Regions from separate parts of the Lentzea sp. NBC_00516 genome, predicted to be linked through region 1. Evidence: riboswitches for the same ligand, from Rfam matches in the RefSeq annotation. Region 1 holds a riboswitch; each other region holds the start of a gene.
What was found. Region 1 has a riboswitch for glycine ahead of gcvP (aminomethyl-transferring glycine dehydrogenase). Riboswitches for the same ligand answer to the same signal wherever they lie in the genome.
Positions count from the first base shown of each region.

Region 2: it holds a riboswitch for glycine, as region 1 does, so the genes downstream of both, gcvH (glycine cleavage system protein GcvH) here and gcvP (aminomethyl-transferring glycine dehydrogenase) in region 1, are expected to answer to the same signal.
Region 3: it holds a riboswitch for glycine, as region 1 does, so the genes downstream of both, gcvT (glycine cleavage system aminomethyltransferase GcvT) here and gcvP (aminomethyl-transferring glycine dehydrogenase) in region 1, are expected to answer to the same signal.

Region 1 covers NZ_CP107840.1:9,497,097-9,506,697, forward strand. Annotated here, with positions in the region: gene OG205_RS44260 (hypothetical protein) at 1-20, shown strand, start outside; gene OG205_RS44265 (CDP-alcohol phosphatidyltransferase family protein) at 143-724, shown strand; gene gcvH (glycine cleavage system protein GcvH) at 767-1,150, shown strand; gene garA (glycogen accumulation regulator GarA) at 1,264-1,713, shown strand; gene OG205_RS44280 (MerR family transcriptional regulator) at 1,747-2,301, shown strand; gene OG205_RS44285 (bifunctional nuclease family protein) at 2,452-2,925, shown strand; gene OG205_RS44290 (MerR family transcriptional regulator) at 3,255-3,821, shown strand; gene OG205_RS44295 (Clp protease N-terminal domain-containing protein) at 3,939-4,910, shown strand; glycine riboswitch at 4,967-5,062, shown strand; glycine riboswitch at 5,066-5,161, shown strand; gene gcvP (aminomethyl-transferring glycine dehydrogenase) at 5,211-8,105, shown strand; gene OG205_RS44305 (hypothetical protein) at 8,149-8,331, opposite strand; gene OG205_RS44310 (class I SAM-dependent methyltransferase) at 8,344-8,949, opposite strand; gene OG205_RS44315 (maleylpyruvate isomerase family mycothiol-dependent enzyme) at 8,961-9,601, opposite strand, start outside.
Region 2 covers NZ_CP107840.1:8,212,883-8,222,483, reverse strand. Annotated here, with positions in the region: gene OG205_RS38105 (hypothetical protein) at 1-287, shown strand, start outside; gene OG205_RS38100 (L-serine ammonia-lyase) at 274-1,638, opposite strand; gene gcvH (glycine cleavage system protein GcvH) at 1,667-2,050, opposite strand; glycine riboswitch at 2,114-2,206, opposite strand; gene ald (alanine dehydrogenase) at 2,432-3,544, shown strand; gene OG205_RS38085 (TetR/AcrR family transcriptional regulator) at 3,599-4,279, opposite strand; gene OG205_RS38080 (MFS transporter) at 4,290-5,738, opposite strand; gene OG205_RS38075 (hypothetical protein) at 6,156-6,281, shown strand; gene OG205_RS38070 (hypothetical protein) at 6,281-6,718, shown strand; gene OG205_RS38065 (ABC transporter ATP-binding protein) at 6,741-7,697, shown strand; gene OG205_RS38060 (hypothetical protein) at 7,697-8,569, shown strand; gene OG205_RS38055 (ABC transporter ATP-binding protein) at 8,596-9,601, shown strand, end outside.
Region 3 covers NZ_CP107840.1:9,122,899-9,132,499, reverse strand. Annotated here, with positions in the region: gene OG205_RS42445 (cyclopropane-fatty-acyl-phospholipid synthase family protein) at 1-411, opposite strand, end outside; gene OG205_RS42440 (COG4315 family predicted lipoprotein) at 572-1,243, shown strand; gene glyA (serine hydroxymethyltransferase) at 1,410-2,675, opposite strand; gene gcvT (glycine cleavage system aminomethyltransferase GcvT) at 2,689-3,783, opposite strand; glycine riboswitch at 3,883-3,970, opposite strand; glycine riboswitch at 3,972-4,062, opposite strand; gene OG205_RS42425 (DUF3817 domain-containing protein) at 4,108-4,410, opposite strand; gene OG205_RS42420 (hypothetical protein) at 4,425-4,805, opposite strand; gene OG205_RS42415 (transcriptional regulator) at 4,899-5,390, opposite strand; gene OG205_RS42410 (hypothetical protein) at 5,555-5,734, opposite strand; gene OG205_RS42405 (CaiB/BaiF CoA transferase family protein) at 6,072-7,196, opposite strand; gene OG205_RS42400 (acyl-CoA dehydrogenase family protein) at 7,193-8,329, opposite strand; gene OG205_RS42395 (GNAT family N-acetyltransferase) at 8,436-8,870, shown strand; gene OG205_RS42390 (acetyl-CoA C-acetyltransferase) at 8,926-9,601, shown strand, end outside.

The DNA.
Region 1 (9,601 bases):
CGTTCACCCGGACAGCCTGAGATTTACCTGCTGGAAACGAACACAGTGAGATCGCACATCGGGCACCACCCGCAACCAGTCGCACCGCGTGCCGTGACGCCATCCGGCAGCCCTTGCGCAGTCACTCGTTTAGAGTGCGGGTGTGCGTGATCCGGCTGATCGCCTGCTGACGATTCCGAACCTGCTCAGCGTGTTGCGGCTGGCCGGTGTTCCGCTCTTCCTCTACCTGTTGCTGGGACCCCGCGAAGACGGCTGGGCGATCCTCGTCCTCGTCTTCGCGGGCTTCTCCGACTGGCTGGACGGCAAGCTCGCGCGCTGGCTCAACCAGATGAGCAACCTCGGCGCGCTGCTCGATCCCGCCGCCGACCGCCTCTACGTGTTCTGCACGCTGCTGGCGTTCGTGATCAGGGACATCGTGCCGCTCTGGGTCGCCCTCGTGCTCGTGGGGCGAGAGATCGTCGTCGGCATCTGCCTGCTGATCCTGCGGCAACGGGGCTGGGGCCCGTTCGAGGTGACGTACCTGGGCAAGGCCGCCACCTTCAACCTGCTGTACGCCTTCCCCCTGCTGCTGCTCGCGCAGGGCGACTCGGCGTGGGCGCAGGCAGCCCAGCCGCTCGCCTACGCGTTCACGGTGTGGGGCGGTGCCCTCTACCTGTGGTCGGCGCTGCTGTACGTCTACCAGTTCTTCCTGGCCCTGCGGGGTACACCTCGCACGGTCGCGTGAAAAGATCACCCCATACAGGTTCAGCACGAGGAGCGCAGTCAGTTGATTCCCGAGGAGCTTCGTTACACCGAGGAGCACGAGTGGATCGCCACCCGCGGCGAGAACACAGTGCGCGTCGGCATCACCGACTACGCCCAGGAACAGCTCGGTGACGTCGTCTTCGTCCAGCTGCCCGAGGTCGGCCACACCGTGGCGGCCGGCGACACGTTCGGCGAGGTCGAGTCCACCAAGAGCGTGTCCGACCTCTACTCGCCGCTCGACGGCGAGGTCGTCGCCATCAACGACGCGTTGGTCCAGACGCCGGACTCCGTCAACACCGATCCGTACGGCGAGGGCTGGATGGTCGAGATCAGGCTGAACGACCCCGAGGCGCTGGAAGGCCTGCTGGACGCGGACGCTTACAAGGCGTTGGTGGAGAAGGAGTGACGTCGATCTTTCGCCGGATCTTCGGCCGGAAGGGGAGCCGCGCTGAAGGCGGTGACCCCAACGCGATAGGTTTTACCGGAAGTGACGGATCCAGCAGCAGGAGGAGAGCTCAGGTGAGCACGAACGACGGCCCAGGCGTTCCGCCGGAGCAGTCCCCGGAGCGGACCTCCGTCTTCCGGGCGGACTTCCTCCAGGAGATGGAAGGCACCCCCGCCCCGGAGCCGGCTGTTGCCGGTGTTGACGCCCTTCCCGCCGGTTCCGCGCTGCTCGTGGTGAAGCGCGGCCCGAACGCCGGTTCCCGGTTCTTGCTGGACCGTGACACGACGAGTGCGGGGCGCCACCCCGACAGCGACATCTTCCTGGACGACGTGACGGTCTCGCGCCGCCACGCCGAGTTCCGCCGGGAAAGCGGTGAGTTCGTCGTCATCGACGTGGGCAGCCTCAACGGCACCTACGTCAACCGTGAGCCGGTCGACCAGGCCGTCCTCGCGAACGGCGACGAGGTTCAGATCGGCAAGTTCCGCCTCGTCTTCCTGACGGGTCCTGGCTCCGCGGGAGCCTGACGCGTGACGGCCGGGCGGCCACAACGCGGGGGCTTGAGCATCGGGGCTGTGCTCGCACAGCTTCGTCCCGAGTTCCCCGACGTCACCATCTCCAAGATCCGCTTCCTGGAAGCGGAGGGGCTGGTCCGCCCGGCACGCACCGCCTCCGGCTACCGCCAGTTCGCCGTGGCGGACGTCGAGAGGTTGCGGTTCGTGCTGTCCGCACAACGGGACAGGTACCTGCCGCTCAAAGTGATCCGCGAGCAGCTCGACTCCGTCCCCGAGGACGCCACGTCGCTGTCGCGGTTCGATCTGCTGTCCCAGACCGGTTTCACCGCCGAGCAGCTGTCCCAGCTCGAACGCGACGGTCTGCTGCGCCCCGGCCCCGGCGGCCGGTTCACCACCGAGGACATCACCGCGCTCCGCACGATCCGGACGATGACCGGGCTCGGCGTCGAGCGCGAGCACCTGCGCGCGGTCCGCGCGGCAGCGGACCACGAGGTGGTCGTGCTGAAATCTTTCTCAGATCCCGAGACGGTTCGGGAATTGGCTGACCTGTTCACCTCGTTGCACACGTTGTTGGTGAGAGCGGGCTTGCGGCAGTCCTGATCTACCGGACAGGGGTGCAGTGTTGATCACTATCTGCCCGCAACGATTGAGCACACGGCCCGCTTGGCGGGTAGCGTCGGACATGTACGCCGGGGGATGCTCGGGTGTGAACCGGGTCGTCCTCGAACGAACAGAGGGAGGCGAGGCCCGATGAGCGAAATGCGCGTCGTCGGCGTGCGGGTGGAGCTGCCCCAGAACCAGCCGATCCTTCTTCTGCGTGAAACCGAGGGCGAGCGGTACCTGCCGATCTGGATCGGCTCCGTCGAGGCCACGGCGATCGCGTTGGAGCAGCAGGGCGTTCGTCCTGCCCGTCCGCTCACCCACGACCTCCTCAAGGACGTCATCGGGGCGCTCGGGCGCAACCTCGAACAGGTCCGGATCACCGACCTGCAGGAGGGCACCTTCTTCGCCGAGCTCGTGTTCGACGGTGACGTGCGGGTGTCCGCGCGGCCGTCCGACTCGGTGGCTCTGGCGTTGCGGGTCGGCGTGCCGATCCACGCGGAGGAGTCCGTGCTGGCCGAGGCGGGCCTCATCATCCCGGACGAGCAGGAGGACGAGGTGGAGAAGTTCCGCGAGTTCCTCGACTCCGTCTCTCCTGAAGACTTCCGCGGAGCGGACACATAGGCACAGCAGAGGTGCCGACACCTGAGTTTTCCGGGTGTCGCACTCCGTCTTGTATGGGCCGTGAGTCAGTTCGTTTGGATGTCCCTCGAACGGACTACTTACGGTCGTTTTATTCGCTAAACGATCACTAAACGTCACCTGAACGTCCCAGTTCGGGTGACGGTATGACTCTCCACTTGAGGTTGAGGGTCGCAACTCCCCGCGCGTCGCGTTGACCAGCCCTCGGACCGGTCTTACCGTCGAACTCGAGTGGATGTCGCTGGTTCGCGTGAGCTGACGTAGCGGCTTGACGGTCATGAGTTTCGTGGCCGTTCCGAGGGGAGGCAGGCGTGGTCGAGGAAGCGCCCTTGCGGGCCGAATCCGGGCTGCAGGGTGAACTGTTCCCGGACTCCTCGCTGCCGGACGAGCTCGTCGGTTACCGAGGACCCGCGGCATGTCAGATCGCGGGGATCACGTACCGGCAGCTCGACTACTGGGCAAGGACCGGGCTGGTCGCGCCGACGATAAGGATGGCGCACGGCTCCGGGAGTCAGAGGCTGTACTCCTTCAAGGACATCCTGGTGCTCAAGGTCGTGAAGCGGCTGCTGGACACCGGTGTCTCCTTGCAGAACATCAGGGTCGCTGTCGATCACCTGCGGCGCCGCGGCGTGCAGGACCTGGCGCGCATCACGCTGTTCTCCGACGGCACCACCGTCTACGAGTGCACCTCGCCGGAAGAGGTCGTCGATCTGCTGCAGGGCGGTCAGGGCGTGTTCGGCATCGCGGTCAGCGGTGCGATGCGCGAGATCTCCGGCACGATCCACGAGTTCCCGGCCGAACGCGCGGACGGCGTCGAGATCGCTCCGATGACCGAGGACGAGCTGACCCGCCGGCGTCGCGAGCGCGCCACCGGCTGACCGGCCCCGACTGATCGGCACTGTGATCGATCAGCACTGTGAACGTGGCCGACTGGCGCCGTGGGATGGCCGGTCGGCAGCAGCGATCAGACCCTGCCGGTCCCTAGCGTTGCCTGCATGACGATCACCCCCTCCTATCAGGTCGTGAAGGTGCTGGAAGTGGCGGCGAAGCGCGCGCTCCGGCTGGAGTTCGGCTTCCTCGGCACCGAGAACCTGCTGATCTCGCTGATCGACACCATCGGACCCGGCCGCAAGCTCGGCGTGAAGTCGTTGCGGGCCCAGGCGATGGCGCGGGGACCCGAGCACTGGGCCGACGACGACGGTGGCGTCGTTCCCGAGGCTCATCCGGACGTCACGGCGTTGGTGAACGTCGCCTGCGACCGCCTTGTCATCGAGACCGTGCCGCCCGTCAGCCGTGCGCTGGAGGAGTGTCTGCTCTCGGCGTTCGCCCGGGCCGGTGACGGCGTGCTGACCACCACCCACCTCTCGCTGGCGTTGCTGGAGCAGGGTTCCGGCCGTGCCGCCGACCTGTTCGTGCTGCGCGGAGTGGACGTCGGCGCGACGGCCGCCGCTGTGCGAGCGGACGCCGCGCGAACCCACGCGGAGATCGAGGAAGCGCCCGCCGTGCGGTTGCTGCGCAAAGCGGGAGCGTTGGAAGGGGAGTCCGGCGGCGGGTACGTGCGCTGGCTGATGCGCTGGATCGCCCGCGGTCAGGGGCTGGGCGGGCCGGTGCTGACCGTCGTGCGCAACGAGGCCGGACGGCTGGCCGTGGCCGCGAGGCGAGAGGTGTCGTCTCGCGATCTGGTGGAGGCGGTGCTGACGGTCGACCGCCAGTTGAAGGTGGCGGGCAGGAAGCTGAAGCCGGAGCTCGAGTCGGGCGGGGCGGCGGCGTTGCGCGAGGCAGGGATCGACCCGGCCGCGCTGCCCGTCAGCGGCGGCAAGGTGGAGCGTGCGATGGAACGGGCGAAGCTCGTCGCTGCCCGGCGCGGAGACGCGGTCGTGGGCACCACGCACCTGCTCGTGGCGCTGCGCGACGACCCGGCGGACCCCGTCGCGGGGGCGCTCGCCGGTCTTGGCACTGAGATGTAGGTCGCGTCCCTGGGGACTAGCGGGGCTGCCTGCGGGTATTCTTCTCGGGTAGTCGCCGAACTCTGGCGGGAGAGACCGGGTTTCGAGCCCGGCGCCGAAGGAGCAAGTCCCTCCCCGGGAACCTCTCAGGCATCCAGGACCGCCGAGCGAGACGCCTCTGGAAAGTGGATCTCTAGGGATCCCGCCGACGGTGAAAGCCCATCCTGACAGGTGGGTGAACCTCTCAGGCGCCCTTCGGGGTACGGACAGAGCGGGGAGGGCACCAGGACACGTGTGCCCGCAGCCCCCCGGAGGCGTTTGATGACGCAGGACCGCATTCCGCTCGCAGCTCTCGAGCACGGCACCCCGTTCGCCGACCGCCACGTCGGTCCGCGCCCCGCCGAACTCGCGCGCATCCTCGACGTCATCGGCGTCGGGTCGCTCGAGGAGCTCGCGCAGCACGCGGTGCCTTCGTCCATCCACGAGCGCGACCTCGTGCTGGACCTGCCCGCCCCGGCCACCGAGACCGAGGCGCTCGCGGAGCTGCGTGAGCTCGCGTCGCAGAACCGCCCGATGACGCAGATGATCGGCCTCGGCTACTACGACACCGTGACGCCGGGCGTGATCCTGCGCAACGTGCTCGAGTCGCCCGCCTGGTACACCGCGTACACGCCGTACCAGCCGGAGATCTCGCAGGGCCGTCTCGAGGCGCTGCTGAACTTCCAGACCATGGTCGGCGACCTGACCGGCCTGCCGGTCGCGAACGCGTCCATGCTGGACGAGTCGACCGCCGCCGCCGAGGCGATGACCCTGGTGCGCCGCGCGGGCAAGTCCAAGTCGAACAAGTTCGTCATCGACGCCGACACGCTGCCGCAGACGCTGGCCGTCATCGAGACGCGCGCCGAGCCGCTGGGCATCGAGATCGTCGTCGCCGACCTGTCGCAGGGCATCGAGGGCCTCGGCCTGGGCGGCGACTTCTACGGCGTGCTGCTGTCCTACCCCGGCGCTTCCGGCGTCGTGCGCGACCAGGCCGCGTTGATCGAGGAGATCCACGCCGCCGGCGCGCAGGCAGTCGTCGTCGCCGACCTGCTGGCGCTGACGCTGCTGCGCGCGCCGGGCGAGATCGGCGCGGACGTCGTCGTCGGCACCACGCAGCGCTTCGGCGTGCCGATCGGCTTCGGCGGCCCGCACGCCGGGTACATGGCCGTCCGGTCCGGTCTGGAGCGTCAGCTGCCCGGCCGTCTCGTCGGTGTCTCCGTCGACTCCGACGGCTCGCTGGCCTACCGGCTCGCGCTGCAGACGCGCGAGCAGCACATCCGCCGTGAGAAGGCCACGTCGAACATCTGCACCGCGCAGGTGCTGCTGGCCGTGATCGCGTCCATGTACGCCGTCTACCACGGTCCCGAGGGCCTGCGTTCGATCGCGACCCGAGTGCACCGCCTGGCCACCGTGCTCGCCACGGGCCTGTGCGAGGCCGGACTCGACGTCGTGCACGGCGAGTTCTTCGACACCGTCCAGGTCCGCGTCGAGGGCCAGGCCGCCGCTGTCGTCGAGAAGGCCCGCGAGGCCGGCATCAACCTGCGCAAGGTCGACGACGACGTCGTGGCAATCGCTTGCGACGAGAAGACCACGCGCGCGCACATCGTCGCCGTGTGGGAGGCCTTCGGTGTCACCGGGTCCGATGTGGACGCGATCGACGCCGACACCGCCGACGGCATCCCGGGCGACCTGCGCCGCACCTCGGACTACCTGACCCACCCGGTCTTCCACGCGCACCGCTCCGAGACCGCGCTGCTGCGCTACCTGCGCGCGTTGTCCGACAAGGACGTCGCGCTGGACCGCAGCATGATCCCGCTCGGTTCCTGCACGATGAAGCTGAACGCCACCGCGGAGATGGAGTCCATCACGTGGCCGGAGTTCTCGACGCTGCACCCGTTCGCGCCGGTCGAGGACGCCAAGGGTCTGCTGAAGATCGTGTCCGACCTGGAGGAGTGGCTCGCCGAGGTCACCGGCTACGACGCGGTGTCGTTGCAGCCCAACGCCGGTTCCCAGGGTGAGTTCGCCGGTCTGCTGGCGATCCGCGCCTACCACCGCGCGAACGGCAACGCCGACCGCGACGTCTGCCTGATCCCGTCGTCCGCGCACGGCACCAACGCCGCGTCCGCCGTCATGGCCGGCATGCGCGTCGTCGTCGTGAAGTGCGACGACAAGGGCAACATCGACATGGGCCACCTGCGCACGACGGTCGCCGAGCACGCCGACGACCTCGCCGCGATCATGATCACCTACCCGTCGACCCACGGCGTGTACGAGGACACCGTCCGCGAGGTCTGCGGCCTGGTCCACGACGCGGGCGGCCAGGTGTACGTCGACGGCGCGAACCTCAACGCGTTGATCGGCCTGGCCCGCTACGGCAAGTTCGGCTCGGACGTCTCGCACCTGAACCTGCACAAGACGTTCTGCATCCCGCACGGCGGCGGCGGCCCCGGCGTCGGCCCGATCGGCGTGAAGTCCCACCTCGCCCCGTTCCTGCCGAACCACCCGCTGCAGCCGACGGCAGGACCGGCCACCGGTGTCGGCCCGATCTCGGGTGCCCCGTGGGGTTCCGCGTCGATCCTGCCGATCTCGTGGGCGTACGTGCGCATGATGGGCGGCGACGGCCTGCGCCGCGCCACCCTGACCGCCGTGGCCGCCGCGAACTACGTGGCACGCCGCCTCGACGAGCACTACCCGGTCCTCTACACCGGCGAGGGCGGCTTCGTGGCTCACGAGTGCATCCTCGACCTGCGCCCGATCACCAAGGCCACCGGCGTGACGGTGGACGACGTGGCCAAGCGCCTCGCCGACTACGGCCTGCACGCCCCGACCATGTCGTTCCCGGTCGCCGGCACGCTGATGGTCGAGCCGACCGAGTCCGAGGACCTGGCCGAGATCGACAGGTTCATCGACGCCATGATCGCCATCAAGCACGAGATCGACCGCGTCGGCGCCGGCGAGTGGACCGTCGAGGACAACCCGCTGCGCAACGCCCCGCACACCGCGGCCTGCGTGACCGTCGGCGAGTGGAACCACCCGTACACCCGCGAAGAGGCCGTCTTCCCGGCGGGTCAGAGCGCGACTCCGAAGATCTGGCCGCCCGTCCGCCGCATCGATGGCGCGAAGGGCGACCGCAACCTGGTCTGCTCCTGCCCGCCGCTCTCGGCGTACAGCAGCTAGGCCCGCAGTGGAACTGGGGCGCACTCGGGGGTGCGCCCCATTTTCATGCTCCGACGGGGCAGGCGTCGTCGCCGCAGTTCTCGTCCACGCTCAGGCCCGGCTTGTTCAGGTCGTGCTCGAACGCGAAGTGGAAGCAGTCGGGATGCATCCGCTCGAACAGCTCGAAGTCTTCCCGTTCCAGCTCGACCGTCTCACCGCACCGCTGACACGTCTGTTCTTCTGACACGCGCAAATGGTCTCACCCACGCCGTGCGAACAGGATCGCGCCGTCGGTGCCCAGCAACCACTGCGCCTCCACGGTGAAGCCCGCCTCCCGCAGCCAGTCCGCCACGCGCTCGGGCTTGCGCAGATGAACGTGCACGCGCATCGGATGCCCGCCGTAGCCCTGCGTCTTGAGGTTCGTGCGGTCGCCGACGTGAAAACCGAGCTGCAGCAACCCGTCCGGCCGCAACGCCCGGTGGAAGTGCTCGAAGACAGTGGGCACCTCGTCGTCCGGCACGTGGATCAGCGACCACCAGGCGATGATCCCGCCGACCTCGTGGCCGATCGGTTCGGTCATCGACCCCACCTCGAACCGCAGCCCGGGGTGGTTCTGCCGGGCGAGCGAGATCATCGCGGGGGAGAGGTCGATCCCGAACGCGTCCGCGCCGAGCCCGTTCAGGAGCGCCGTGATGTTGCCGGGGCCGCAGCCGACGTCCGCGACGGGCCCGCGCACCTCTTCCGCGAACAACCGCAGCGCCGCCCGCAGATGCGGGAGACCGTCCAGGAGGTCGCGCGTGTGCTCGGCATAACTGACCGAGACCGTGTCGTAGGAGTCGCGTGTGTCCGTCAACCAGTCGCTCACGCCGGGGGAAGTTACTCCTCGAACGGCTCCGGCCGGTGCCGTCCGAACAACGCCAGCGCGGCGATCCACGTGTCCGGATCGCCGTCCCAGTCCAGCGCCTTGATCTGGTCGGCCGACCGCCGCCCGCCGATGGCCCGCATCAGCTCGAACGACGTGGTCCGCAACGTCCCGGCCGGTTCGCCGTGCCCGAGCACGCGGTCCCCGTGCTCCAGCGTGATCCGCAACGCCGGCACGTCGTTCTCCCGCATCCGCTGGTCGAGCTCCTGCAACGGCCGCACCAGCGCCGCCCGCACCTCCACGCCGTCCCGATCGCCGGGAACCCCCAGCGCCGCGCGGAGATCGTGCTCGTGCGCGATCACCTCGGACACGAGGATCGGCCCCATCGGGGTGTCGAACAACGGCTGGACCAGCGCGAGGTTCGCGTCCCACTCGGCGAAGGCGTCCTCCAGCGAGTTGTCGCGGCGGTCGCGGACCTGCCGTTCGCCCCACTCGCCGGACTCGACGCCGTCGAACCGGCGGTCCGCGAAGTCGCGCAGACCGCCGGCGAGGTGCGCCACCACGTCCTTCACCGACCAGCCGGGCGTCGCCGCGACCGGCGTCTGCGGATCACGCCCCTCGACGAGTGAGGTGATCCGGGTCTTGGCCGCGTCGT
Region 2 (9,601 bases), 1.3 Mb from region 1:
CCGCCGCTCACCTGGACGAGGATCTGACTCCGTGGCTGCGCCTCGTCGACAGCCTGCCCGATGAGGTCGTCGTGCACCTCGCCAAGGGTTGGTCGTTCGACGTCTACTACGACAACGGCCGCTTCGGCAACTGGTTGTACTGGGAAGACCCCACGTCCGGCGAGCAGATGCAGGAATGGCTGCTCCGCCCCGCCCTGCGCGACCGTCTGTCCGAAGTGAACAGTGAGGTCGCGCAGAGCGCGTTGGAGCATCTCCGTTGGCTTGTAGGCGACTTCAGCACTCGATGACGTTCACGGCGAGTCCGCCGCGAGCTGTCTCCTTGTACTTCACCGACATGTCCTTACCGGTGTCCCGCATGGTCTTGATGACCTTGTCGAGCGACACGAAGTGCGAGCCGTCGCCGCGCAAAGCCATGCGCACAGCCGTGATGGCCTTGATGGACGCGACGGCGTTGCGTTCGATGCACGGAATCTGCACCAGGCCGCCGATCGGGTCGCACGTCAGGCCGAGGTTGTGCTCCATCGCGATCTCGGCGGCGTTCTCGACCTGTTCGGGGGTGCCGCCGAGCACCTCGGCGAGGCCGCCGGCGGCCATCGAGCAGGCCGAGCCGACCTCGCCCTGGCAGCCGACCTCGGCACCGGAGATCGACGCGTTCTCCTTGAACAGCACGCCGATGGCGCCCGCCGTCAGCAGGAACCTGACCACGCCGTCGTCGGAGGCTCCCGGCACGAACTTCGTGTAGTAGTGCAGGACCGCCGGGACGATGCCGGCCGCGCCGTTGGTCGGCGCGGTGACGACACGGCCGCCCGCCGCGTTCTCCTCGTTGACCGCCAACGCGAAGAGCGTCACCCAGTCCATGACCCGCAGCGGGTCGGTGACGAAGTGCTCCTTCTCCAGCGTCTTGCGCATCTCGGCGGCGCGGCGGCGGACCTTCAGGCCGCCGGGCAGGACGCCGTGCTCGTTGCAGCCGCGTTCGACGCACTCCTGCATGACGTGCCAGATGTGCAGAAGTCCTTGCCGGACCTCGGCTTCGGTGCGCCACGACAGCTCGTTGGCCATCATGATCTCGCTGATCGACAGACCGGTCTCGCGGCAGCGCGCGAGGAGTTGGTCGCCGGTCAGGAACGGGTGGGCCAACGGCGTCGAGTCGAGCTTGATCCGGTCGGTGCCCGACGCGTTCTCGTCGACGACGAACCCGCCGCCGATCGAGTAGTAGACGGCGTGCTCGACCGACTTGCCGTCCGTGAACGCCTCGAAGCTCATCCCGTTGGGGTGCAACGGGAGTGACTTGCGGCGGTGCATGACGAGGTCGCGGTCGTGCACGAAGTCGATCTCGTGCGCGCCGCCGAGCTTGAGTCGTTTGCCGGAGACGATCTCCTCGACGCGGGCGGCCGCGACGGTGGGATCGACTTCTTCCGGATGGTTGCCTTCCAGGCCCAGGAACACGGCTTTCGGGCTGCCGTGGCCGTGGCCGGTCGCACCAAGTGAGCCGAACAACTCGACGTGCACGCGGTCCACTTCGGACACACGTGCGCCGAGCTTCTCGACGAACATCGCGGCCGCGCGCATCGGGCCGACCGTGTGTGAACTGGACGGTCCGATGCCGACGGAGAACAGGTCGAAAACGCTGATCGCCACTGATCAGTCCCTCGTGGTGGTGGAGCGGTCAGTCAGACGTGGTGAGCTCGGCGTACTTCGCCGAGGTGAGGAGGTTCTCGGCCGACTCGACGCGGACCTTGAACAGCCAGCCGGCGCCGTACGGGTCGTTGTTCACGATCGCCGGGTCGTCCACGACGGCGCTGTTGACCTCGATCACCTCACCGGTGACGGGCGAGAACAGGTCGCTGACGGACTTGGTGGACTCCAGCTCGCCGCAGACCGCGTTGGTGACGACCTTGGCACCGACCTCTGGCAGCTGGACGAAGACGATGTCACCGAGCGCATCAGCGGCGTACTCGGTGATTCCGCAGGTCAGCGGGTCCTGGGTGCCCGGCGTCCAGTCGACCCACTCGTGCTCGGCGGTGTAGAGCAGGTTCTCGGGGAACTCCACGGCGCGACTCCTCTGGCTGTGACGGGTCAGGAAACTTGCGCCCCCTCCGCCGTGCAGAGTTGCCTACCCCGAGCGGTCTTGCTGCCTGAGAGTGTGCGGGAGCTTGCCCCTTCGGCGCCCCGACCGGTTCGTCGAGGTCTCTCCCACTCGGGTTCTGACGCTTGCACGCCGCGGCCGGTGTTCAGTTCTCGGCGCGAACGCTATGTGCGGCCCCCGCCGAGTGTCAACGCGGGACGGTCGAGCGGAACGCGAACGAGGCTCAGGTCGCTCTGTCCTAGATGAACAACCAGAGGGTTACCGGATAGTGCGATCCGCACAGTGACATGACCTTCCGACTGGCCCACATTATGAGATGTCGGCCCACCGAACGGAGGAGTCATCGTGCGGATCGCAGTTCCTCGCGAGATCAAGAACCACGAGTACCGCGTCGCTCTCACGCCTGCCGGTGCGCACGAACTGACCAGCCGCGGCCACGACGTGTACGTCGAGCAGGGTGCCGGTCTCGGTTCCGCGATCACGGACGAGGAGTACCTCGCCGCGGGCGCCAAGATCCTCCCGACCGCCGACGACGTGTGGGCGGAAGGTGACCTGGTTCTCAAGGTCAAGGAGCCGATCGCCGAGGAGTACCCCCGTCTCCGCGCCGGTCAGACCCTCTTCACGTACCTGCACCTCGCCGCCGACCGGCCGCTGACCGAGGCGCTGCTGGCGTCCGGCACCACGGCCATCGCGTACGAGACCGTGCAGCTGCCGAACCGCTCGCTGCCGCTGCTCGCCCCGATGTCCGAGGTCGCGGGCCGCCTGGCCCCGCAGGTCGGCGCCTACTCGCTGATGAAGCCCTCCGGTGGCCGTGGCGTGCTGCCCGGCGGCGTCCCCGGTGTCGCCCCGGCCCGCGTGGTCGTGATCGGCGGCGGCGTGGCCGGCGTCAACGCCGCCACCATCGCCGTCGGCATGGGCGCGGACGTGCAGATCCTCGACACCAACGTGGACCGCCTGCGCCAGATCGACGCCCAGTTCCAGGGCCGCCTGCGCACGCTCGCCTCGAACTCGTTCGCCATCGAGCAGGCCGTCCGCGAGGCCGACCTGGTCATCGGCGCCGTGCTCGTCCCCGGTGCCGCCGCCCCGAAGCTCGTCTCGAACGCGCTCGTCGCGGACATGAAGCCGGGTTCGGTGCTCGTCGACATCGCCATCGACCAGGGCGGTTGCTTCGAGGACTCCCGCGCGACCACGCACGCCGAGCCGACCTACGAGGTCCACAACTCGGTGTTCTACTGCGTCGCGAACATGCCGGGTGCCGTCCCGCGCACCTCGACCTACGCGCTGACCAACGTCACGCTGCCGTACGCGGTCGCGCTGGCCGACAAGGGCTGGGAGAAGGCGCTCAAGGACGACCGTTCGCTCGCCCTGGGTCTCAACGTCCACGCGGGACTGCTGACCAACGGCCCGGTGGCCGAGGCGACCGGCCTCGTGCACACGCCGCTGGAGACCGTCGTCTAAGACCAACTGAATGAATGAGGCCCCCGCACGCGTGAATCGCTGCGGGGGTTTCGCCTATCTGAGTGCGGCGACGCGCGCCTTGATGCCGTCGATCACGCAGTCGAGCCCGAACTCGAACTGCCCTTCCAGCGACCAGATCTCCTGCTCGTCCAGCATCCTGACGTAGTTGGGGTGCTTCTCCCGGTACAGGTCGGCGATCTTCGTGAGGTCCGGCGGCGGGGAGTCCATCCCGCCGCGGGCGATGAAGTTGACCTCGGCGATCGAGTACCCGACGACGTAGCTCGACACCGTCGAGACCGACTGCGCAGCGGCGGGCAACGACAGACCGGACCGCAGCATGGGCTCGAACATCGAGTCGGACATCGCCACGGCCTTGGGGCCGATGCTGTTGAACTCGCCGATGCCGCGCACCCACCACGGATGCTTGTGCGCGAGATGACGCAACGCGTGCATCATCCCGCGGACCGCGGTCTCCCAGTCGTCGTCGGGCCCCGGCAGGGGGAACTCGCCGTAGACCTCGTCGAGGCAGAGTTCGATCAACGCGTCCTTCGTCGGCACGTGCCAGTACAGCGACATGGGGGCCGCGCCCAGTTCCGCCGCGAGCTTGCGCATGGACAGCTTCTGCAGGCCGTGCTCGTCCAGCATCTGCATGGCCTTGCGAACGATCGTCTCCCGGCTCAGGCCGAGAGGCTGACCGCTGCTGGGCCGAGGCTTGCTGAACCACACGCTGTCCACACCGACGATCCTATGCACGCCGCAGCAAAACGCTGGCCACAACACCTCCCAGGAACACGGCGATCGCACCGATCACAAGGCTCACGCTCATGCCGTTCGAGAACGCCTCGCGCACGACCGTGATGTCCGCACCGCTGTGCAAGGCCTCACTCAGCGACCGCCCCGGAACGCCGTCCGGCAACGACGCCACGAACCGTGCCGACAGCAATGCGCCGAGCACGGCGATGCCGAACGACGAGCCCAGCTCCGTCAGCGTGCCGGACAGCCCGGACGCGATGCCGGCGCGTTCCGGCGGGATCGAGCCCATCAGCGCGTTGACCGCGACCGGTTGGGACACACCGACTCCGACGCCGATGAGGATCAGACCGGCCAGCGTCGGCGGGTAGGTCGTGCCGATCGACAGCAACGCCACGCCGCCCGCGACGATCGTCATGCCGAGCAGCATCGCCCGGCCAGCGCCGAGCCTCATCACGAGCTGTCCCAGGGTGTTGCTGGTGACGAGCAACGCGATCGCCATCGGCGCCACGCGCACGCCGGCCTCCAGCGGGCTGTAGCCGAGCACGCCCTGAAGGTGTTGCGTCAGCAGGAAGAGCGAGCCCGCCATGCCGAACGCCGCGAGCACGCCGGACGCCACCGCGCCGGTGAAGCGGCGGTTCTTGAAGAACCCGAGATCGAGCATCGGATCGGCGGTGTGCCTTTCCCACAAAGCGAATCCGGTCATGGTGATGAGCCCGATCGCCACCGGGACGCCGAACTCGGCCGAGCCGAACCCGTGCTCCGGCACCTCGATCACCGCGTACACGATCGACACCATGCCGATGATCGACAGGACCGAGCCGAGCACGTCCGGTTTGCGCACGGTCGGGTCCTTGGACTCCGGCACGAGCATCGCGACGGCCGCGATCGCGAGGATCGCCACCGGCACGTTGATCAGGAACACCGAGCCCCACCAGAAGTGCTTGATCAGCGCGCCACCGATCACCGGCCCCGCCGCGAAGCCGAGACTCGTTACAGCGGCCCAGATGCCGATGGCCTTCGGGCGTTCCTTGTCGTCGAACAACTGCATCAGCACGGCGAGCGTGCCGGGCATCAGCACCGCTGCGCCGATCCCCATGAAGCCGCGGGCCGCGATCAACGCCTCGGACGAACTCGCGTAGGCGGCGACCGCGCTGCCGATGCCGAACAGCGCGAGACCGGACAGAAGTGCCCGCTTGCGGCCGAACCTGTCGCTCAGCGATCCGGTCGTGAGCAGCAGGCCCGCCAGTGCCAGCGAGTAGGCGTTGATCATCCACTGGATGTCGGCGGTGCTCGCGTCCAAGCCCGTCGAGATCGACGGGATCGCCACGTTGAGAACGGTGTTGTCCAGCACCACGACCATCACGGACAGGCAGAGCACGCCGAGCACGGCCCAGCGCTGGGGGTGCGGGTGCACCCCGACCTTCTCGGTCGTCGAAGTCATCGTTCCTCCCCCTTACGGTGTACGAGGAACTTACAGCGTACGAGACCTCAGGACGCAAGCCGATTTCGCGCAGAGCGTGCGCAAGTGCCTGGAGGCAAAAGAGAGAGGGGAAAATAAAGGGCGGCCGCGCTCAACCAGCCTGGGGGTCACTGGGAGCGGGGCCGCCGTGTCCAAATATAGCGGGCCTTGGCACACCGCGCCCAGCACCCCCACCGAAACGCGACCCAAAAGTTTCCCCGAGTGGACCATCGGCCGCGTCCGACCAGTCCAGCAAACGAGTGAATTCGGTGTTTCCCGGTGCGGCGAGCAGGGGGTTCGGCCGATGAAGACGGAGTCGGGTGTCCCTCGAAGGGAGATTCCATGGCTGAACCACAGGGATGGATCCACTGCCACGACCCATTCGGTCGGGACAGATCGATGACCGTTCTGGTGGAGAACGACCGGGTTCTGCTGGTCACGCCTCCTGGCGAGACCGCTGTGATGTCCGCCACTCAGACGCGTCGACTGGGCTCTTTGCTCGACCAGGCCACGGCGAAGATGTGATGGACGAGACCCTCCGCGACGCGGTGCTGCAACGCCTGGCACTGCTGGACAAAGTCGCAGAGCACGGAGAAGCCGAGGCGCTGGTTCCGTTGGCCCGCGCGGAGATCCACCGCCTGGCGGACGGCTGGCGGCTGTTGCTGACGGTGCACCAGCCCGACGAGGACAGCCGGTGCAAGGCCTGTCCCGGCTGGCTGCGTCGCCGCCGGTGGCCGTGCCAGATCTGGAACATGGCGCACCAGCACCTGATCGGCGAGGGGCTGCCTCACCGCGAGCGGCGCCGGCCGTTGCGCAACCCTTTCACTCGATCAGGTGTTATCGAACTGCCGGAGGAGACTCCGGCGGAGATGACCACCGAACTGCCGATCATGCGGGAAGAGTCGTCGGCCGTGCATCGCGCGCCCGTCGTGTCTCGGCCCAAGCACGCCTTGCCGGACTGACGTATCAGGCAGGATGGGCCGCATGCATGACGGCAGCGGCCTCATCGCGGTCCAGAACCTGTCCAAGCAGTTCGGTTCTGTCACGGCCGTGAACAACCTGAGCTTCACCGTGTCCCCCGGCAGCGTGACGGGCTTCCTCGGCCCGAACGGCGCCGGCAAGACGACGACCCTGCGAATGCTGCTGGGTCTCGTCAAGCCGACGAGCGGCACGGCGACGATCAACGGACGACCGTTCCACCAGCTCGGCCAGCCCGGTCGCGTGGTGGGCGCGGTGCTGGAGGCGCAGGGATTCCACCCCGCCCGCTCCGCCCGCAACCACCTGCGCGTGTACGCGTCGGCCATCGGCGTGCCGGACGCGCAGGCCGACCAGGTCCTCGGCCTGGTCGGCCTGGGCACGGCCGCCGATCGCAAGGTGGGCGGGTTCTCGCTCGGCATGAAGCAGAGACTGGCGCTGGCCACGGCGTTGCTCGGCGACCCGCAGGTGCTCGTGCTGGACGAACCCGCGAACGGTCTCGACCCCGAGGGCATCGCGTGGCTGCGGACGTTCCTGCAGTCGTACGCGCGCATGGGACGCACGGTGCTGATCTCCAGCCACCTGCTGGCGGAGGTCGAGCAGACCGTCGACCAGGTCGTGATCATCTCGCGCGGGCAGACGATGTTCTACGGGCCGCTGGACCAGTTGCGGCAGTCGCAGCAGCGCCGCGTTCTCGTGCAGCCGTCGGACCTCAACGCGCTCGCGAACGCTCTCCGTGCCGAAGGCGTGCAGGCGATCGAGCAGCTGCCGGACGGCAGGCTCGCGGTGTCCGGTGTGGACTCCAAGTACGTGGCGGACTGCGCGTTGAAGGCCGGGGTGTCGATCTACGGCATCCAGGAGGAGCAGGTCGACCTGGAGCGGTTGTTCTTCCAGCTCACCAGTGGCCAGTACGCCGGGAACGCACCGGCGCCGTATCAGCAGCAACAGCAGGGTGGTTGGGCCTGATGGGCAACCTCGTACAGGCGGAGCTCCGCAAGACGACGACGACCGGCCTGTGGTGGGGTCTGCTGATCCCCACCGCCGTGCTGGCGCTCGGCTGGGGGCTCGCGACCGGCATGCTGGGACAGTTCTTCGTGGACTTCGCGTCGTCGAGCGACGTGGACGAGGTGTCCGACTTCCTCGGGGTCACGCCGGACCAGTGGAAGATCTCGCTGTTCGGCATGGCGCGGGCGATCAACATCTCCACGATCTTCCCGATGATCTTCGGCGCGATGGCGATCTCGGGTGAGATCAACCGCCGGACGATCACGACGACGTTCCTGACCGCGCCGTCGCGGATGCACTCGATGCTGGCGAAGATGCTGGTCTACGTGCTGTGGGGCGCGATCTACGGCCTCGCGATCATGCTGTTCCTCGGCATCGGCGTGGTGCTCACCAGCGAGTCCGGGCAGCTGCCGGACGCCGGTGGCTGGGCGATGCTGACGCTGGTCTGCGTGCTGTCGTCGATCCTGATGACGATGTTCGGCGTCGGCGTGGGCGCGCTCATCCCGAACGTCGCCGGGACGATCGTGTTGCTGCTGCTGTACTTCCTGGTGATCGAGAACGTGCTGCACTTCGTGCTCGTGTACCTGGAGGTGCCGGCCGTCATCGGCTTCCTGCCGAACGGGGCGATCAACGGGCTCACCGGGGCGGTCGCGGTCGACCTGTTCCTGTCGTCCGCGGGCGTGGTGCCACCGGAGATCGAGGACGTGCTGCGCGCGATCGCCGGTGCCGGTGGGGCGCTCGACTGGTGGTGGTCGGGTCTCGTTTTCCTCGCCTGGTCCGGGATCGTCTTCGCGGGCGGCTGGGCGGTCACGCAGTCCAAGGACATCACCTGACCTGCGGTTCCTGACGTCAGAATTTTATGTCGGACCCCGAACGTACTGTGGGTCCCGTGACAAAGGGCTGGATCCGCCGACTGACCGCAGCGTGCTGGCAGCACCCCCGCCTGGTGGTGCTGTCGGTGGTCGCCGCGGTCGTCGGCGTGGGTCTGCAGGCGGCGGGTCCGTTGCTGCTCAAGACCGCGATCGACGACTCGACGGTGGGCCGCACCGACCGGCTGTGGCCGCTCATGGTGGCGCTGATCGTGCTCGAGGTGCTCACGTTCGGGTCGGCGTTCCTGCGGCGCTATCTGGGCGGGCGGCTGGCTCTGGGCGTGCAGCACGACCTGCGGCTCGGCGTGTTCTCCGCGGTGCAGCGGCTCGACGGCGCGAAGCAGGACGAGCTGCGGACCGGGCAGATCGTGTCGCGCTCGATCACCGACCTGCAGCTGGTGCAGTCGCTGCTGATGATGGCGCCGCTGGCCGTGGGCACGGTGGTGTTCGCGGTGGCCGCGCTGGCGGCGATGATCTACCTGTCGATCCCGCTGACGATCATCGCGGTGATCGTGCTGCCGCTGGTGGCGTGGCTGGCAGGGCGCACCCGGCTGACGCTGTTCCCCGCCACGTGGTCGGCGCAGCAGCGGGCCGCGGATCTGGCGCAGCACGTCGAGGAGACCGTCACCGGTGTCCGCGTGGTGAAGGGCTTCGGCCAGGAGGCGCGCGAGGTCGCGCGGCTGGAGAAGCACGCCAAATCCCTGTTCGCGGAACGGATGCGGGCCGCCCGGCTGTCGTCGAAGCCGCTCGCGACCGTGACGGCGCTGCCGTTGCTCGGCCAGGTCGCGGTGCTGGGGCTGGGCGGCTGGCTGGCGTTGCACGGCCAGGTCACGCTGGGCACGTTCCTGGCCTTCACGACGTACGTGGCGAACCTCGTCGGGCCGACGCGGCTGCTGTCGAGCCTGATGGTGTCCGCGCAGCTCGCCCGCGCCGGGGTGGAACGGGTCTACGAGCTGATCGACTCGCAGCCGGACGTGACGGACGGCCCCGGCGAGG
Region 3 (9,601 bases), 370 kb from region 1:
GTAGAAGTCGTTGCTCAGATCGTAGTGATGCGAAATGGCGTCACGGTCGCGGCTCTTCGTGTGCAGCGCGCCCCGCAGCCGCGCCTCCTCCTTCGGCGCGTCCGGGTTCGGCCCCAGCACTTTCAGTCGCAATGCGAGTTTCGCGACCTCCGAGAGCCGGGGCCGCCGGGTCACTCCCCGCCGCACGAGCCCCCAGATCTGCGAGAGACCGGTCGCGAGATCGCCCTCGACGTCGAGCTCACCGCTCACGTACGCGCGGGCGAGTCCCAGCTCGTTCGGACTCCAGACGAGCCTGCGCAACGCGTCGCGGGAGCGGATCACGAGCACCGTGCCGTCCTGCGGCCCGGCCGCACTTCCGTCCCAGGCTCGAAATCCGATTGGCAACGGCGCGCCCAGCACCCTTTCGGCCATTCCCGCCAGCTGACCAGCGACGACCACCCTGCACCTCCTGCGTGACCTGGCTCCGCCAGACGTTCGAGACAGGACGAGGTTCGGTTCGTTTCTGAACCGAGACGCAACCCCGGCCGTATGGCCTGGATAGAGCGAACGGATGGACGAGGAGGACATGAGTGTGATCCGACGTAACCGCATTGCCATCGGGCTCGCCGCGGGACTGGCAGTTGTGCTGGGTCTGGGTGTCTGGAGCGCCACTGGCAGTGGCACGAACTCCAAGCCGGTGGCACAAACCGAAACCGATCTGGGCGTCCTCGGTGACTACGGCGACGTGGGTCAGCCCCCGGTACTCCAGGAGCCCGCACAGGCCCCCGAAGCCCCAGTTCAGCAGCAGGCCCCGGAAGTTCCGGCAGCGCAGCCCCCTGCGGCGCAGCCCCCCGCAGCAGCACCGGTCAGCACGTTGAGGCTGGTCGGCAAGAGCGTGGACAAGATGGGCCAGGTCGTCCAGGACGGCGATGGCCGCACCCTTTACCGCTTCGACAAGGACGTCCCGAAGCCTGAAGGCAAGTCCAACTGCAACGACCAGTGCGCCGTGACGTGGCCGCCGCTCTTCGCGGACACGATCCCGCAGCTGGAAGGCGTCGACTCGAAGCTGGTCTCGCTGATCACCCGCGCTGACGGCAAGAAGCAGGTCGCCATCGACGGCTGGGCCCTCTACACGTATTCGAAGGACCCGGCGCCGGGCAAGTGGGCCGGCCAGGGCATCGGCGGCACGTGGTACGTGATCCAGCCCAACGGAAAGCGCAACGTCGAGTGCCTCCCGCCTGGTGTGACGGCTCCGGCTGCGTAACCCCACCGCATCCCGTTAGGACGGTCCATCTGAGACACACAACACCCTGACACGGTGAAACCCCGGCCCTGGGGAAGGGGCCGGGGTTCCCGTCGTTTCGCTCCAGGGTCACCAAAGCCGAAGGGGCGCCACCGAATCTCCGGTGGCGCCCCTTCGGCTTTGGTGATCAGAGCGTGGAGTACAGCGGGTGCTTCGCCGCCAGAACCTCAACGCGCGCACGCAGTTCGTCGATCGCCGCGCCCGGCTTGAGGGCCTCCGCGATCACGTCGGCGACCTCGATGAAGTCCACCTCGCCGAACCCGCGGGTGGCCAGTGCCGGCGTACCGATCCGCAGACCGGACGTCACCATCGGCGGACGCGGGTCGTTCGGAACGGCGTTGCGGTTGACCGTGATGCCGATCTGGTGCAGCACGTCCTCGGCCTGCTTGCCGTCCAGCTCGGAGTCGACCAGGTCGACGAGGACCAGGTGCACGTCGGTGCCCCCGGTCAGCACCTTCACTCCGGCCGCGGCGACGTCCGCCTGCGACAGCCGCTCGGCCAGGATCCGCGAACCCTCGAGCGTGCGACGCTGACGGTCGGCGAACTCCGGCGAGGCGGCGTGCTTGAACGCCACGGCCTTCGCCGCGATGACGTGCTCCAGCGGACCGCCCTGCTGGCCGGGGAACACCGCCGAGTTGATCTTCTTCGCGATGTCGGCGTCGTTCGACAGGATCACGCCGCCACGGGGACCGCCGAGGGTCTTGTGGGTCGTGGTCGTCGTGACGTGCGCGTGCGGCACGGGCGACGGGTGCAGGTCGGCGGCGACGAGGCCGGCGAAGTGCGCCATGTCGACCATCAGGTAGGCGTCGACCGAGTCCGCGATGCGGCGGAACTCGGCGAAGTCCAGCTGGCGCGGGTACGCGGACCAGCCGGCGACGATCAGCTTCGGGCGGTGCTCGGTCGCCAGGCGCTCGACCTCGGCCATGTCGACGCGGCCGTCGGAGTCCGCGACGTGGTACGGCACGACGTTGTAGAGCTTGCCGGAGAAGTTGATGCGCATGCCGTGCGTCAGGTGACCGCCGTGCGCGAGGTCCAGGCCCAGGATCGTGTCGCCGGGCTGGAGCAACGCGAACATCGCGGCCGCGTTGGCCTGCGCGCCCGAGTGCGGCTGGACGTTCGCGAAGCCCGCGCCGAAGAGCGACTTGATGCGCTCGATGGCGAGACGCTCGACGACGTCCACGTGCTCGCAGCCGCCGTAGTAGCGACGACCGGGGTAGCCCTCGGCGTACTTGTTGGTCAGCACCGAACCCTGCGCCTGCAACACCGACACGGGCGTGAAGTTCTCCGAGGCGATCATCTCGAGAGTGCCCTGCTGGCGCGCCAACTCGGCCGCAACGGCTTCGGCGACCTCGGGGTCGTACTCCGCGAGGGAAGCGTTGAACTGGTCGGACATCTGGAGAATCTCCCTACTTGGCGCGCTTGTAGAACGGAAGTGCGACGACCTCGACCGGCTGCTTCTTGCCGCGGACGTCGACCAGCAGTGAGGTGCCGGGCTCGGCACTGGCCCGCGACACGTAGGCCATGGCGACGGAGTAGCCGAGGGTCGGGGACAACGCGCCCGACGTCACCTCGCCCACGACCTCGTCGCCGTTGAGCACCGCGTAACCGTGGCGCGGGGCGCGGCGCTCGGGGGTCTTCAGTCCGACCAGGACCGAGTCCACCCCGGACTCGGCGACCTTGGCCAGCGCGTCGCGGCCGACGAAGTCGCCGGGCTTGTCGAGCTTCACGACCCGGCCCAGATTCGCGTTGTACGGCGTCAGCGACGTCGTGAGTTCGTTGCCGTACAAGGGCATTCCGGCTTCGAGACGCAACGTGTCGCGGCAGCCGAGACCGCACGGCTTGAGTTCGTGCGCCTCGCCGGTGGACAGCAGCGCGGCCCAGACGGCCGGCGCGTCGGCGGGAGCGACGAAGAGCTCGAAGCCCTCCTCACCCGTGTAACCCGTGCGCGCGAGCAACGCGTCGACCCCGGCCACGGTGGAAGGGTACGAGGCGTAGTACTTGACTGACGCCAGATCCGTCTCGGTCAGGCCGGACAGGATCTCGACCGACTTCGGGCCCTGGATCGCGATCAACGCGTAGTCGGTCGACCTGTCGGTGACGACGGTGTCGAAACCGGCGGCGCGCTCGACGAGGGCCTCGGCGACGACAAGAGCGTTGGAGGCGTTCGCGACGACCATGAACTCCTGGTCGCCCAGGCGGTACACGATCAGGTCGTCGAGCACGCCGCCGTCGGCCTGGGTGATCATCGTGTAGCGGGCCTTGCCGACGGCCAGCGCGGAGATGTGGCCGACCAGCGCGTAGTCGAGGGCCTCGCCCGCCTGCGGTCCGGTCAGGACGATCTCACCCATGTGCGTGAGGTCGAACAGGCCCGCGGTGGTGCGCACCGCGTGGTGCTCGGCGAGCTCGGACGAGTAGCGCAGCGGCATCCGCCAGCCCGCGAAGTCGGTGAACATCGCGCCGAGCTGCTCGTGCTCGGCGTTCAGAGGCGTGAGGCGGGACATCAGAACGCTCCTCCAGGGTGCGCCGAAGAGCCGGACGCGGCCGGCTGAGGCATCAGAAGAATGACACGGTCCATCGGAGACTCCTCACTAGAGCGAGCCTCCCCCTCTGTCATGAGCCTGAGAGCTTCACCACCGAAGTGGCTTGCACCGTGGGCGAGGCTGCCGAGCAGCCTGCTTTCCAGAGTTGCCTTCGTCGCGCGGTACCTGTGCCTGAGAGATTCCGGGGAGGGATTGCTCCTTCGGCGCCCCTGCTGGAGGGGTCTCTTCCGCGCGACATCGACGGCCGTGTTCAGTTGGTAGCCCCAGACGCTAGCAGGCCAAACGTCACAGCGGCACGCCCTGCGCCGTCTTCTCGACCACCTTGCGCTCCGCCCAGAACGACAGGAACGGGACCGTGCCGGCGAGCAGCACCAGCAGGGTGCCCTTGATCGACCAGCGCAGCTTGAGCGCCAGGTCGACGGAAATCACCAGGTAGATGGCGTAGAGGAAGCCGTGGATCGGGCCGACGACCTTCATCGCGCCGCCCATGTCCGCGGCGTACTTGAGCACCATGGCCACGACCAGGAGCAGAAGGAAGACTCCGACCACGTAAGCCATGACCCTGAACCGGGTCAACGCACCCTTCATCTGCCCGCCTTCGCTCAACGACCGTCCCGCGCGTTGAGGTTCGCGAGCATGCGGTTGTAGGCCGCGAGCTCCGCGTCTTCTTCGTCGTCGAAGTGCTCGACAGGCGCGGGTTTGACGGCGTCAACGGTAGCCATCGGCTTCGGGACGGCCGCAACCGGCTCGGGTGCGAGATCCGCGTCACGGTTCTGGCGCGCCAAACGACGGAACCGCCACACCATGAAGAGGGGGAAGAGGCCGAAGAGCGGCCACTGGAGCACGTACCCGAGGTTCTGGAACGTGCCGCTGGCGGACTCGAAGCGCTGCCACTGCCACCAGGCGAGTCCGCAACAGGCGACCAACGCCGCCAGACAGGCGAACGCGATCAGCAACCGTTGGGGAGTAAGGAGGCCGCGCACGACCTCCACACTACTTGGGTGAGGCCTCCGCACCGGAGGCCGCCCGTGAGGGGTGCATGGATGTGGGGCTGCCGCCTCCGACAGCCCGGTCCACTACGCCACGCCGTCTCGGCGCTGCCTCTGCAGACGAGCAACGCACCAGGCCGCGGCGGAGCCACGACGAAGGTGCTGGAGAACCGTCATCGGTCCCAGGCGCCTCCCGAGATCGGCAGGAGACAGGCCGGCCGCGCGGTAGTCGAGCGCGCGCTGGTCCAACGGGCTGATGCCCGCGTCCCACCACTGCTCGGCTTCGGCGACGTCGCCCACCAGCTGCCAGTAGCTCGCCGCGGCGGCGAGCAGTGCCTCGGGTGCCTCCGGCGCCCGCTTGCGCATCGCGGCCACGTAGGCCGGATCCGCCGAGTCGACCTTGACCAAGCCACGCGACCCACTCCTGCCTCCCCGCTGCACGGGGATGCCTGGCGCCGAGGGGGGAGCCTCCGCGAGCCACGCGTTCTTGATCCGGTTCACCTCCTGCATCTCTGCGTCGTCAGACCGTTCAGCCGCCCACTGCTGCAACAGCTCGTGGACCCCGGAGTCCTCGACCATATGTGCCTCCTCGTCGGTCGGGGATCGGCCATTGCAGCGGAAGGTATTCGGTAGGTCTGACAATCGCCAGACCCTGAATCCCCAGAACACCCGTTACCAGTGCGTGATTGGCCTCATTCCACCCATCCGGCTCAACGCAGACGGCCGAGGATCACCGAACGTCACTAGTTGAGAGGGGTGGCCGTGCCGAAGAGGCTCCTGACGAAGGTGATGATCGACTCCGCGCCGTCCCGCAGCCAGCCGAGAGCCGTCTGGACCGCCGAAGCGGACTCTTCTGGCCGGGTGATCAGGAGGAACAGCACCAGCGCGACGCCCGCCAGCACTAGCACCTTCTTGAGGTTCACAGGTACCTCTCCGTCCGTGTGGTTCACCGGTCAGGCGGCGGACCGCCCGTGTCACCCGTCATGGTCCCTCATTCACCCTTGCGATGAACAACGACCACGCCCAACTCGTCCCAGGATCCACCAGCGACGCACGCCTGCACGACGGCCAACGTCACCCGAATGGCGGCTAAAGACAGGCCTCAACAGCGCCGATGTCCTGGGCACGAGGTGAACACGGGCTCCCTCGCATCCCACAGCTTGGAAGAGAGACTGTTGCACCGGGGCTCACCCGGATGCCGAACTCACCCCATCACGCACCGTCACGCCTTCGTGGCGCTATTAATGCGCACCCGAGCATTCATCCAATTACTCCAGACCGCCGCAGTTCCATAATTCGGCCGTCCGCCACACCCATGTCGGCAAGCACTTCCCCGGTGTTCACCCCGACGGGAACCGGGGCCGTCGGAACCGCCGCGGGAGTGCGGTCGAACCGGGGCGCCGGCGCCGGGTGCGGAGCACCGGCCACGTCGACGAACGCGGCACGCGCCTCGTTGTACGGATGCCGTGCCGCTTCGGCGGGGGTCAGCACCGGAGCCAGGCAGGCGTCCGTGTCCCGCGCGAGGTCCGCCCACTCGTCCCGCGACCGGGTCTTCACCGCAGCCGCGATGCGTTCCCGCAGCTCAGGCCAGTTCGCCGGGTCGTTGCGCGAGGGCGCGTCCTCCAGGCCCAGCACGCGCACCAGGTCGGCGTAGAACCTCTCCTCCAGTGCGCCCACCGCCACGTACTGCCCGTCGGCGGCCTCGTAGACGTCGTAGAACGGCACTCCACCGTCGAGCATGTTCTCGCCGCGCCCGCCCGACCACATGCCCGCTGACCGCATCCCGTGCAGGAACGTGGTCAGCAACGCCGCCCCGTCGACCATCGCGGCGTCCACGACCTGGCCGCGTCCGGAGCGCTCCCGTTCGTACAGTGCGGCGAGCACGCCCAGCGCCAGCAGCAGCCCTCCCCCGCCGAAGTCGCCCAGGAGGTTGATCGGGAACGACGGAGGCCCCCCGGCACGTCCCAGCGGCTCCAGCGCGCCCGCGACGGCGATGTAGTTGATGTCGTGGCCGGCGCGGTCGGCGAGCGGCCCGTCCTGGCCCCAGCCGGTCATGCGTCCATATACAAGGCGCGGGTTGCGGGCGAGGCACTGCGCGGGCCCGATGCCCAGCCGTTCGGTCACGCCCGGCCGGAAACCCTCGATCAGCACGTCCGAACGCTCGACCAGCCCGAGAACCAGCTCAGCACCCTCTGGCGTGCGGGTGTCGATCGCGACCGAGCGCCGGTTGCGGCCGAGGAAGTCGCCGGGGATCGTCTGCACGCTCCCCGGCTTGTGCACCTGGATCACGTCGGCGCCGAGGTCGGCCAGCACCATGGCACCGAACGGCGCGGGTGCGAGACCGGCGAGCTCGACGACTTTCAGACCTGCGAGGGGCCCGGTCACAGGGACCTCGCGATGATTTCCTTCATGATCTCGTTCGTGCCGCCGTAGATCCGCTGGACGCGGGCGTCGGACCAGGCACGTGCGATCGGGTACTCGTTCATGTAGCCGTAGCCGCCGAAGAGCTGCACGCACTCGTCGACGACCTTGCCCAACCGGTCACTGGCCCACCACTTCGCCATCGCGGCCGTGGGGATGTCCAACTCACCGCGAAGGTGCTTCTCGACGCACTCGTCGATGAACGCCCTGGTCACAGCTGCTTCGGTGGCGCACTCGGCGAGCTTGAAGCGGGTGTTCTGGAACTTCATCAGCTCCTTGCCGAACGCCGTGCGCTCCTTCACGTACTTGAGCGTCACGTCGACGGCCGCCTCGATGCCCGCGATGCAGCAGACGCCGATGATCAGGCGTTCCTGCGGCAACTGGTGCATCAGCTGGACGAAGCCGAGGCCTTCCTGGTCGCCCAGGAGGTTGGAGGCGGGCACCCGGACGTCGTCGAAGAACAGCTCGGCGGTGTCCTGGCCCTTCATGCCGACCTTGTCGAGCACGCGGCCGCGCCGGATGTCGTTCTCCACGACGAGCAGCGAGATGCCCTGCGCACCCTGGGCCGGGTCGGTCTTGGCCACGACGATCACCAGATCGGCGTGCACGCCGTTCGTGATGAACGTCTTCGAGCCGTTGATGACGTACTCGTCGCCGTCCCTGACGGCCTTCGTCCGGATGCCCTGCAGGTCGGAGCCCGCACCGGGTTCGGTCATCGCGATCGCGCCGACGTACTCGCCGGACGCGAGCTTGGGCAGCCAGCGCTGCTTCTGCTCCTCGGAGCCGTAGGAGTTGAGGTAGTGCGCCACGATGCCGCTGTGCACGCTGTTGCCCCACGAGCTGTCGCCGGCCCGTGCCTGTTCCTCCAGCAACACGGCCTCGTGGGCGAACGTGCCGCCACCGCCTCCGTACTCCTCGGGGATGCTGATGCACAGCAGCCCGAGCTCACCGGCCTTGCGCCACAGGTCGCGGTCGACCTGCTTCTGCTCGGCGAAGCGTTCCTGGTGCGGCGCGACCTCCTTCTCCATGAACGTGCGGGCGAGCTGGCGCAACTGGTCCAGGTCGCTGTCCATCCACCGCGATCGACGCTCTGCCATGCGGTCCACGTAACCACCGGGCGGTGATCCACGCCATGACCGCCGCGCCTGCACGGGCCCGAAAAACTGAGCGAAATTCCCACCCCGGTCGTCCAGACTGCCTCGTATGCAGATCCACCAGGTCATGCCGGACGAGTGGGAGCTCTGGCGCGACACCCGCCTGGACGCGCTGGCCAGCGACCCCGAGGAGTTCGGCTCCACCCTGGCGCGCGAGCAGACGTACACCGAGAACGAGTGGCGTGACCGCGCGGCGGAGGGCCTGAAACTCGTCGCGCTCGACGCCCGTCCCGTCGCCCTGGTCGCCGCCACCGCGCGGCCAGAGGGCCTCTACCTCTACTCGATGTGGGTGCGCGACTCCCACCGCGGCCGGGGCGTCGGCGAGGCGCTGGTCAGAACGGTGCAGGCGTGGGCGGCCGAGGAAGGCTGGAAGGTCGTGCGACTGCAGGTGTACGACCACAACCTGCCTGCTCGCCGCCTCTACGAACGCCTGGGTTTCGTCGACGCCGAAGAACCGGAGCACATGGAGTTCCGGGTGAGCTAATCGGTCACCCTTCACGGTCATGGCCAGCCCCTGCGCGCGGGCCTAGCGTGGTGTCATGAGCGAAGCCTTGATCTTCGACGCGGTGCGCACGCCGCGCGGCAAGGGGAAGCGCGGATCGCTGCACAGCGTGAAGCCCGTCGATCTGGCCGCCGGTGTGCTGCGCGCGCTGTCCGAACGCAACTCTCTCGACACCTCCGCGGTGGACGACGTCGTGTTCGGCGTGGTGTCCCCGCTCGGTGAGCAGGGCGGAGACATCGCCCGCACCGCCGTGCTGGCCGCCGGATGGGACCAGCGCCCGGCCGGGGTGCAGCTCAACCGGTTCTGCGCGTCGGGCCTCGAGTCGGTGAACCTCGCCGCGGCCAAGGTCGCGTCCGGGTTCGAGGACCTGGTGGTCGCGGGTGGCGTCGAGTCGATGTCGCGCGTGCCGATGGGCTCGGACGGCGGCGCGTGGGCGATCGACCCCGCGACGAACTTCGACCTGTCGTTCGTGCCGCAGGGCGTGTCGGCCGACCTGATCGCGACACTGGAGGGCTTCTCCCGCACGGACGTCGACGCGTGGGCCGCCCGGTCGCACGCCCGCGCGTTCGAGGCGCAGAAGGACGGCCGGTTCGAGCGGTCCGTGGTGCCGGTCGTCGACCAGAACGGCACGGTGGTGCTCAAGGAGGACGAGACGATCCGTCCCGAGTCCACTGTGGAGTCTCTCGGAAGGCTCAAGCCCAGCTTCCAGTTCC